Regions from separate parts of the Pantoea phytostimulans genome, predicted to be linked through region 2. Evidence: predicted binding sites of a transcription regulator. Region 2 holds the regulator's gene; the other holds the start of a gene.
The links. Region 2 encodes Fur, which represses iron uptake genes when iron is present. Its sites were predicted from a motif close to ATAATAATGAGAACNACTATCAA; they were not measured.
Positions count from the first base shown of each region.

Region 1: the regulator Fur is predicted to act here: its motif matches at 3,036-3,058, upstream of ACF2G4_RS16555 (isochorismate synthase).

Region 1 is NZ_CP173698.1:3,543,601-3,549,119, forward strand. Features, by position in the region: gene ACF2G4_RS16545 (isochorismatase family protein) at 1-184, opposite strand, end outside; gene ACF2G4_RS16550 ((2,3-dihydroxybenzoyl)adenylate synthase) at 203-1,819, opposite strand; gene ACF2G4_RS16555 (isochorismate synthase) at 1,830-3,008, opposite strand; gene fepB (Fe2+-enterobactin ABC transporter substrate-binding protein) at 3,186-4,154, shown strand; gene entS (enterobactin transporter EntS) at 4,149-5,399, opposite strand.
Region 2 is NZ_CP173698.1:315,283-320,801, reverse strand. Features, by position in the region: gene pgm (phosphoglucomutase (alpha-D-glucose-1,6-bisphosphate-dependent)) at 1-539, opposite strand, end outside; gene seqA (replication initiation negative regulator SeqA) at 565-1,113, opposite strand; gene ybfF (esterase) at 1,365-2,129, shown strand; gene ybfE (LexA regulated protein) at 2,296-2,571, shown strand; gene fldA (flavodoxin FldA) at 2,707-3,237, shown strand; gene fur (ferric iron uptake transcriptional regulator) at 3,587-4,030, shown strand; gene ACF2G4_RS01500 (hypothetical protein) at 4,090-4,485, opposite strand; gene glnS (glutamine--tRNA ligase) at 4,722-5,519, opposite strand, start outside.

The DNA of each region.
Region 1 (5,519 bases), 760 kb from region 2:
GGGCGATGTTCTCGACCACTTGATTGACGAGCGGGCTGTTTTCGCCCCAGAAGTTAAGGAAATAGGCCTGCATATCGTGAATCAGTAAAGCTGCGCGCTGAGGCTCCAGCGTCCATTTCACTTTGTTGTTTGGCAACTCGGTGGCAGTTGGCAGCGAATATGAGGTCAATTTTGGAATAGCCATTAAAATCTCCAGAACAAATCAGGCTTGCGCTTGTTGATCAGCAAGTTGTTGGCGCAGACGTTTTTTGTCCACCTTGCCGACGGGGGTCAGCGGCAGGGCATCTACGCAGGTAATACGATCGGGCAGTTTAAATTCGGCAACGCCCAGCTCACGCAGGTGGCGACGCAGCACCACCGGTTTGATCGGTTGGCTGGCGACAATAAAGGCACAGCTTTTCTCGCCCATCAGCTCATCGTTCATTGAAACCAATGCCGCATGGATCACATCTGGATGGCGTTGCAGCAAGTTCTCTATCTCTTCCGCCGCGATTTTTTCGCCGCCACGGTTGATCTGATCTTTTTCACGCCCCTGCACAATAATGTTGCCGTCTGGCGTCATTTCGATCAGATCGCCGGAGCAATAAAATCCATTTTCATCAAAGCTGGCGGCATTGTGTTCCGGGCTGTTGTAGTAGCCGCGGAAGGTATAAGGGCCACGCGTCATCAGGCGGCCAACTGCGCCAACGGGCAGCGGATTACCGTTCTCATCAGCCACCCAGACTTCATCATCAGGAGAGATCGGGCGGCCTTGAGTGGTGAGAATGGTTTTCTCATCATCGTCCAGTCGGGTGTAGTTGACTAAGCCTTCGGCCATGCCAAACACCTGTTGCAGCTTGCAGCCAATCTCAGACTGAATGCGCGCGGCTAAGGTTTCGCCTAGCTTGGCACCACCAACCTGAATGCGTTGCAGAGATGCCAACGACTTGTTGGTTCCCCATTCCTGGATGGCCTGTAACCACAGACTCACCGCGGGCGGCACTAATCCGGTGTCAGTAATGTGATGCTTTTCGATCAAGGGGAAGCAGAGCGTCGCGCTAGGGTCGGCCGCTAAAATCACTTGCCCGCCTGCGTCAAATACGCCAAGCGCGCCCGGCGAACTCATTGGGAAATTATGTGCAGCGGGCAGGGCGATCAGATAACGCGTTTCTGCCGTAACGTGGCAAATCACATTGCTGTCGCGGATGCTGTAATAGTAGTCGTTATGGGTGCGCGGAATCAGTTTTGGCGTACCGGTACTGCCGCCGGAGAGCTGGAAAAATGCCACTTCATCGCCTGCAGTTGGCGTCGCGTTGAATTCACCTGCCGCTTCTGCCAGCAAGGATTCCAGGGTATTTTCCGGTTGATTATCGTTGCGCAGAATAACCTGTTGCAGTGAAGCGTGTTCACGGCAAAGCTGTTCAATAAAGCGGTCATCAGCGAACAGCGCGTGGCTGCGATCGGCGATCAACAGTTTCGGTTCGATCTGACTCGCATAGGCGCTGAGTTCGGTGCGTTGATGACTGAACAGCGCATTCACGGGCGCAACGCCAATTTTAAACAGGGCAAACAGTGTCAGGTAAAACTCCGCCACGTTGCCGAGTTGAACCAGCGCAGTATCACCATTTTTCAGGCCGCGTCTTTGCAGCGCAGCAGCCAGGTTATCGCTGAGTTCAGCGAGCTGACGATAGCTGAACTGACGATCGCCATCAATGACTGCCACGGCATCGCTGTTTTTATGTCGTGCCAGAATGTCGGTCATCGGCACATCAAGCCAGTAACCTTTTTCGCGGTAGCGCGCGGCGAGATCTTCAGGCCAGCGGCTGTATGAAATTGTCATGGAATACCCTTTATTGCAGTCCAAATGCGCGAAGCATGGTATCGAGTTTAACGCCAGTTTCACGCCATTCTGATTCAGGTTGTGAATCGGCAACAATACCTGCGCCAGCAAAAAGTTGAACGCGTGCACCTTTAACCGTGCCGCAACGAATCGTGACAACCCACTCACCGTTGCCTTGATCGTCACACCAACCGACGATACCGCCAAACAGCTGGCGTTCGAACGGCTCCAATGCCTGAATCAGGCGCTGAGCGCGCTGGTGCGGGAAGCCACTTAACGCCGGGGTTGGATGCAGCAGGCACGCCAGCGACAACGCATTTTCCTGCTCATCCAGCACTTCGCCATCAATCTGCGTGGCAAGGTGCCATAAGGTCGATGTGGTGATTAATGAGGGAACAGTGGGCACTGAAAGCAAACGGCTACGCGGTTGCAGCGTTTCGCGCATCGCATCGGTCACTAACTTGTGTTCATGACGATCTTTATCAGAGTTCATCAAGGTTTCGCCGGCGGCGCGGTCGCGTTGGCTATCATTCTCACGGCGGGCAGAACCCGCCAGCGGACAAGAGCTGAAATCGCGGCCCTGTTTACGCAGCATCAATTCCGGGCTCGCGCCGACCAACGCGCCGCCTTCCGGCAGCGGCAGGTGGAAGTGATAGCTGTTAGGGTTTTGCGCGACAATACGTTGCATCAACGCCGCCGTATCAACGGGCTGTTCGGTAGCGATATCCATCAAGCGCGACAGCACCACTTTATCCAGATCGCCGCGCTGCGTTGCCGCAACAGCTTGCGCCACCATCGAAGTAAAAGCGTCGTGATCTGGCACCGCAGTACGACGGCGCACATGCGGCAACGTCTCTTCGGGCGCCGTTTGCGGCACGTTTAAATCTGCACGATTGAAGGTTTGATAAGACTCAGGAATAAACAGCGCAGAAGGCTGATTGACGTCAAACGGGATTGCGCCCACCAGAATCGGATTCGCAATGCCCTGTTTTCTTGCAGATGCAAAGTGCTGCTGCAATTGTTGTTGAAAATCCCCGCCCAACGCCGCGCCATCTTTTACCGGCGTGGTAATGGTAGTGAAACAGCCTTGGGTTGTCAGACTGCGCCACGGGGAAGTAAACAGAAAGCCACGGCACAGCGCCGAGAAATCCTGCAACAAGGGATTTTCAAACGTCAACGTTTCCACCATAATTTTCACCTATAAATGATAAGATAATTAATAATGATTATCATTTGTATTGTGGCTCTGTAAGCTACGTTGATTAGTTTGGAGTGTCAATAAATTCGCGGGGTTTCGACTGCGTTTTCATGCTAAATCAGCATATTGAGCAGGGTTTTTGTCACAGCTAAAGGTGGATTGGATCTTATGTATAAACGGGATTTTTGGGCGATGATCGCCCTCTTTTTCGCCAGCATGCTGGTTCTCAGTGGCGTTGCTCACGCTGAAAATGGCTGGCCGCGCACGGTGCAGGGCGCCAAAAACAGTATTACTTTGCAGCAGGCGCCCACGCGCATTGTTTCCACCAGCGTCACGCTCACCGGTTCTTTATTGGCGATTGATGCACCAGTGATCGCCAGCGGCGCGACAGCACCTAATAGTCGACTCGCTGATGCACAAGGTTTCTTTCGTCAGTGGGGCGATGTCGCAAAACAGCGCGGGGTAAAACGTTTATACATTGGCGAACCCAGTGCAGAAGCGATCGCCGCTGAAGCGCCTGATCTGATCGTCGTCAGTGCAACAGGCAATGATTCAGCCATCAAGCTGGTTGATCAGCTTTCAGCCATCGCGCCGGTGTTGGTGGTGAATTATGACGATAAAAGCTGGCAGCAGCTGGTGGGTGTTTTGGGTGAAGCGACCGGGCACGAAGCCCAGGCAGCGGCGCGCGTCAAAGCTTTTGACGATCATGAAAACGCGCTGAAAAGTAAATTAACGCTGCCACCACAACCTGTTTCTGCCATGGTGTGGAACGGAGATGGGCGCGCGGTAAATCTGTGGACTGCTGAATCTGCGCAGGGCAAATTGCTGCAACAGTTGGGTTTCACGCTGGCGACGCCGCCAGTCAATATTCAGCAAGGGCACAGCATGGGGCAGCGCAAAGACATTATTCAGTTATCGGGTGAAAACCTGGCGGCTGGCCTAAACGGCAACAGTTACATGCTGTTTGCCGCCGAGGATAAAACCGCCCATGCGGTGATGAATAATCCGTTCCTGAAGCAAACGCCTGCGGTAGAAAAAAAGCAGGTCTATGCGCTAGGTCTGGACACGTTTCGCCTCGATTATTACAGCGCCAGCAACCTGCTGACGCGTCTTGAGCAGCTGTTTGTTAAATCATAAGCTTTGTTCCGCCAGCTTTGGCGCTGGCGGTTGATAACGTCGCAACTGTCCCATTACCAACCACATCAGCACACCCAACAGCGCGGCAGCAAAACCAAACAGGCTTGCCGCCTGTTGCGGCAGCAGCAAAGAACCCATTGAACCAAGGATGGCAGCGCCTATTGCATCGCCTGTGACGTTCTGCGCCGTCCACAAGCTATTAATGCGACCTAACAGCGCATCCGGCGTCAAGGTTTGGATCATCGCGTACTGTACCAGGCTGTTGATCGCGCTGAAGTAGCCAAACGCCACCAAACAAACCAACCCCAATTCAAAGCGTGGCATCAGGCTAAACAAGCCGAGGGCGATAAAGGCTGCAATCGCGCTGGCTAATACTAAGAGACCCGGACGCGACGAATGGGTCAGTCGCCCGCTGGTTAGCGCGCCTACGGCAGCGCCGAGCGGCACGGCGGCATACATCAGCCCGAGCTGATCAAGGTCAACCTGCCAATGCGGTGCCAACGATGGATAAAGCACCCGTACCGCGCTGGCTAACGTGACCAACGCCCCAATCAGCGCAACCATGCCGACAATCGGGCTGGCAAACAGAAATTGCACGCCGGTGGCTAAGGCTTTAAGCGGATGTTCTCGCGGCTGAGGCGGCGGAGATAACGCCGGTAATCTCAACAGCGTTAACACCGTCAGTAGCGTACCGAAAGCGGCTAACCCATAATTCCAGGCGACGCTGCCGTGGGCAATCACTAATCCTGCAATGGCTGGCGAAAGAATAGAGCCAAAGCGCACTGTTAACATAGTAATCGCGCCCGCTTTCATGATGTTTTCACGGCCTACCAGCGCGGGCGTGGCGGCCAGCAGCGCCGTTACGCCAATCGCGCCAAAAAAGCCGTCCCACAATCCCAGCGCAAAGACCGCGATTACCGAAGGTTCAGGCAGCAGCGCATTAATGCACAGCGCGACAAAACCCAAGCCGCAGGTGGAGCGGGCAAACAGAATAAGACGACGACGTTCATAGCGATCGGCTAATACGCCACCGGTAAGCAGGCCGATAAACATTCCCGCGCCTGCCAACGTGACGGATAACCCGACCAACAGCGGCGAATGGGTGAGTTGTTGAATTTGTACCGGAACGGCAACGGCTAGCATGCCGAGCGAAACAATGGAGATAAAGCGAGCAATAAACACGGCGCGAAAAGCGGGATGTGTTTTAAGCAGGCTGAGATCGATAAAGTAGGAGGGTTTGTTCATTTCATCGCCTATAAACGCCGATTTTCCTCGTCATTGAGTGAATAAGTCATGGTAACATACAAAAATACGAGTAATAACGATAATAAGTATCATTATCAAAGTGGCTTGCCCGCAGTGTCG
Region 2 (5,519 bases):
AGCTGATTTGCACGATCTTCCACCACTTTGGTGACATTGGTATCAGCTGGTCCACCGTTTGGTGGGTTGTACTTGATGCCGCCATCTTCAGGCGGGTTATGGGATGGCGTAATAACAATGCCATCAGCCAGCGCGCCGCCAGACTTATTATGTTCAAGAATTGCGTTGGAGATCGCAGGCGTTGGCGTATAGCCATTATCCTGCTGAACAATAACGTCAACGCCGTTGGCCGCCAGCACTTCCAGCACCGACAAAATAGCGGGTTCTGACAGCGCGTGGGTATCTTTACCTACGTAGCATGGGCCAGTAATGCCATTCTTTTTGCGCTCTTCAGCAATTGCCTGCGCGATAGCCAAAATGTGCAGCTCATTGAAGCTTTGACGCCCTGCGCTACCGCGATGGCCAGATGTGCCAAATTTCACCGCATGTTCCGGGTTCGCCACATCAGGCTTCAGGACATAATACTGTGATGTTAATTGTGCAACGTTAATCAAATCGCTCTGCTGGGCAGGCTGCCCGGCACGGGGGTGATTGGCCATTGGCGCTTCTCCCTGACGCTTCAGTTTAAATGGTGCCGCAAACTTTCTCTGTCAGTTCCGGCGGGAACTGCATTGATAGCATGATGTGTTCGACCATGCTGCATTTGCGACCAGTATTGGTATTGGTGATCACCCAGTACGGCGTGCCAGGAACGTGCTTTGGCTTCGTGTGGGTGCCATTCTGCAACAGCGTGTGCTCATCGCCCGCAAAGTAAACGCGAGTACGGCCTTGCAGCGAGGCAGTTGCCTCGGCAAACGCTTCGGTATCAAGACGATAGAGTGTTGACAAAATCAGCATAAAGCGATTAACCGCTCGCTTCTGCTCCGCATACTCATCAGAAAGCATTAGCTCACGCATGGCTCGCACGCGATCTTGCGGGCGCGATTCTACACGCGCAGCTTGCGCGTCATTCACGTCTGGCTTCGCCGCGTTTGGCGCAGCCGCTGCAGGTGCCGTTTGACCGGCAGTAAACTTCAGCATGCGACGCAGAATATCTGATGCGCTTTCGCCAATATGTTGCGTATGGCTGGCAATATAACGGTAGAGCTCTTCGTCAACTTCGATCGTTTTCATCTTATTCCGTACGGTTTTTTACTCATGACAGAACCATGCATTACCTGAAAAGCCCTTAGCAAAGTTTGGCAATTCGAAATGTGAGCGGATTCTAACATCAGGATTATAAAGTTAAATTCAGGCGGGCTGTTAGCATTCAAACGGTTTATGGGCAAAAGTCAGAATATGTCCTAATGCCGCTGGAACCGGCGCGCCTGAAAAGGTGAATCCATGATAACCTAAGCTTAGGTCTCAAACTTAAGAACTTTGCCATGATTTTGAACGCCCGTCTGCAAACTGAACAATCTACTGTTGATTCCCAGCCCATCCTGCTTATTCATGGACTTTTTGGTAGCCTTGATAACCTTGGCGTGCTGGCGCGTGGATTAAAGGATGATCGTCCTCTCATCCAGGTTGATGTCCGTAATCATGGCATGTCGCCGCGCTCTGAGGAGATGAACTACGCTGTAATGGCGCAGGATATGTTTGACACGCTGGATGCGCATGGTATCGATCGCGTTTCTGTCATAGGTCACTCTATGGGCGGCAAAATAGCCATGACGATGAGCGCACTGGCTCCCGAACGCATTGAACAGTTGGTTATGATTGATATCGCTCCGGTTGATTATCAAACTCGTCGTCACGATGAAATTTTTGCTGCTATCCGGGCGGTCACAGAATCTGGCGTTAAGCTGCGCAGTGCAGCGGCTAATGTTATGCGCAACGTGATCAATGAAGAAGGCGTGATTCAGTTCATTCTCAAATCTTTTCAGGATGGAGAATGGCGTTTTAACGTGCCGGTACTGTGGGACAATTACGCGACCATTTCTGGTTGGAAAGATATTCCGGCTTGGCCACATCCTGCGTTATTCATTCGCGGCGGTGATTCTGCCTATCTGGATAATCAGTATCGCGATGCTTTACTGAAACAGTTCCCGGCAGCTCATGCACATGTGATTAGCGGAGCGGGACATTGGGTGCATGCTGAGAAACCTGATGCCGTTTTACGCAGTGTTCGTCGGTTTTTTGCGCTTTAAAAGCAATTACCTGGCGGTGAAAGTTTAGGATTGGCGTACGCGGTTAGCGTGGAGTATGATGGCGCGCTAAAAATTTGCCGACGGCTATTTCTGCCGCGGTAAGGGCCAATAATTTATAATCTGCGCAGCGTAAACGCCGCTCGCGCCCATTCAGTTTCACTAAGCCATGGCAAAAGAACACACTGACCGCACCACGCTTGATCTGTTTGCTGAGGAGCGTCGTCCCGGTCGCCCTAAAACCAGTCCGCTTTCGCGCGATGAACAGCTGCGTATAAATAAACGCAATCAACTGAAACGTGACAAAGGGCGCGGGTTACGCCGTGTCGAGCTTAAAATGAACAGTGAAGCCGTTGAAGCACTTAATACGCTGGCGGAACAGCGCAATCTCAGTCGCAGCGAATTGATTGAACAAATGTTGCTGCAACAACTCAAACTAGACTGACACGAGCAAAACGCACGCAAAAACAAATGTCACGGCTTTACAAGTTCCGCGCTTTTGTCACGTCTGCTATTATTCGCAGAAATGTGCTGTTTTAGCACACATCTCATCATCAGGATTTAAGAGGTTATTTTACCCATGGCACTCGTAGGCATCTTCTTTGGCAGCGATACCGGCAACACCGAAAACATTGCAAAAATGATCCAGAAACAGCTGGGTAAAGACGTTGCGGAAGTGCATGACATCGCGAAAAGCACCAAAGAAGATCTGGCAGCGTTTGATATCTTGCTGCTGGGCATCCCAACCTGGTATTACGGCGAAGCGCAGTGCGACTGGGATGATTTCTTCCCAACGCTGGAAGAGATCGACTTCAACGGCAAATTAGTCGCGTTGTTTGGTTGTGGCGATCAGGAAGATTACGCAGAGTATTTCTGTGACGCGATGGGCACCATTCGTGACATTATCGAACCTAATGGCGCAGTGATTGTTGGACACTGGCCGACTGAAGGCTATCACTTTGAAGCCTCCAAAGGCTTGGCCGATGATAAAAACTTCTTGGGTTTAGCGATTGATGAAGATCGCCAGCCAGAATTGACCAACGAACGCGTTGAAAAATGGGTTAAGCAGATTTTTGATGAGCTACAGCTCAAAGAGATTATCGAAGCTTAATGCTTACTGATTCGATGTGGGCGCTGGCTCACATCGAATCAGTGGAAATTCCTATAGAAATAATAGCCACATTTTTTTAACTTTCTTCGTTTAATCTGTAGAATACCCCTATCGGTCATCCGCTTATTTCTCTGGATATGAGATGAGGCTGAACGAAATGTTAACAGACCTCTGTAGAAATCCTCCCCGGCTCGGTAAATTCCTCACAGCTAATGGTGATTTCCAGCATTTCACTCGGTTTTCATTTCGTTGCTTCGGTTCTATAATGAGACGCAAATGAGAATGGGTGTAGATCGACATTCAAGGCCAAGCGCCACAAAAGTGATTAAAGTAACAGGACAAAATCCGCATGACTGACAACAATACCGCATTAAAGAAGGCTGGCCTGAAAGTCACGCTGCCCAGACTTAAAATTCTGGAAGTGCTTCAGGAACCTGAATGCCATCACGTCAGCGCGGAAGATTTATACAAACGCCTGATTGATATGGGCGAAGAGATTGGTCTGGCAACGGTTTATCGCGTATTAAACCAGTTTGATGATGCTGGCATTGTAACCCGTCATAACTTTGAAGGCGGCAAGTCTGTTTTTGAGTTGACGCAACAGCATCACCACGATCACCTGATTTGCCTGGATTGCGGCAAAGTGATTGAGTTCAGCGATGAGTCGATTGAAACGCGCCAGCATGAAATCGCTACCCGCCATGGCATCAAATTATCCAACCATAGCTTGTATCTTTACGGTCACTGCTCACTGGGTGATTGTCGCGAAGACGAAACGCTTCACGACAAGTAAGTTGCTCTGCACTGATATGAAAAAGCCGGTTTATAACCGGCTTTTTTTGCGTCTGAATCTCAGGCAACGAGCGTTTCCTGCAAGTAGCGCCAACGCGGAATCGAGGTGCTGCAATCTAAAATCGCCAGTGAAATGCGGCTCTGATTTTGACCGTTCATCATTTGCAATTCACGATATTGAATGATGACTTCATTTTCTTGCTCAGAAATCACCACATGCTCACTGGTCGCAATACGCATCCCTTCACGCTGTCCTTGCAGCTGAAGAAAAAGCGCTTCAGTTTCGTTCAAATTCAGTTGCCTTCCCTGCGGCGTCACCATACAAAAGTCGGGATGAAAGTGCGAAAGCAGAAGATGAAAGCTATCATCCGCGGTCGCTGTGTTATTGAAAATACGTTCAATTAGCTGATGTAATACCACGACACTGTGTTTAGCTTCCTGGGCGAGAACGGTCATTTTTTTTCCTTTTTTAACCCGCATAGCAACGCTTGAGAGCGCTTAGCCTACCTGAAAAAAAGCAATTCACACCTTGTAATTGATTAATTTTACTAAACTAAGATTTCTCCCAGATATGCTTGCAGGGTCAATTTGATGTAAAGCAGCATATCTGGTTGTATTGACAGGAATCGCAGTAATAAAAAAGGGCGATTAATCGCCCTTTTGTTTTTTTATCGTGTCGGTAATCGAAATTTTTAATCGCCGATTTTTGCCCAGGTATCACGCAATCCCACAGTGCGGTTAAACACTAGTTGTGAAGGCGTTGAATACACGCTGTCAGCACAGAAATATCCTTCACGCTCAAACTGATAAGGTGAGGTCACTTCAGCATTTCGTAGGCCAGGTTCGACAAAACCGTGTTTTATTTCCAACGAATTTGGGTTGATGGCAGCAAGAAAATCTTCTGCCGCACCAGGATTCGGTACGCTGAACAAACGGTCGTAAAGTCGGAATTCGGCAGGTAGCGCATGCTCAGCAGAAACCCAATGAATCACGCCTTTAACTTTGCGGCCATCAGCAGGATCTTTACTTAACGTGTCCACATCGCACGTGCAATAAATGCAAGTGATATTGCCGTCTTCATCCTTTGCTACACGCTCAGCGCGAATCACATAAGCATTACGCAGGCGTACTTCTTTACCCAGCACCAAACGCTTGTACTGCTTGTTCGCCTCTTCTCGGAAGTCAGCACGATCGATCCAAATTTCACGGCTAAACGGAGCTTCGCGCGTGCCCATTTCTGGCTTGTTTGGATGATTTGGCATAGTGATAATTTCGTTATGGCCCGCAGGCAAATTCTCAATCACCACTTTTAAAGGATCCAACACCGCCATAGCACGAGGTGCATTTTCATTCAGATCGTCACGAATACACGATTCCAGCGAAGCCATCTCAACGATATTGTCTTGTTTGGTCACGCCAATACGACGGCAGAACTCACGAATAGAGCCCGCCGTGTAACCGCGACGACGCAGGCCTGAAACGGTCAGCAT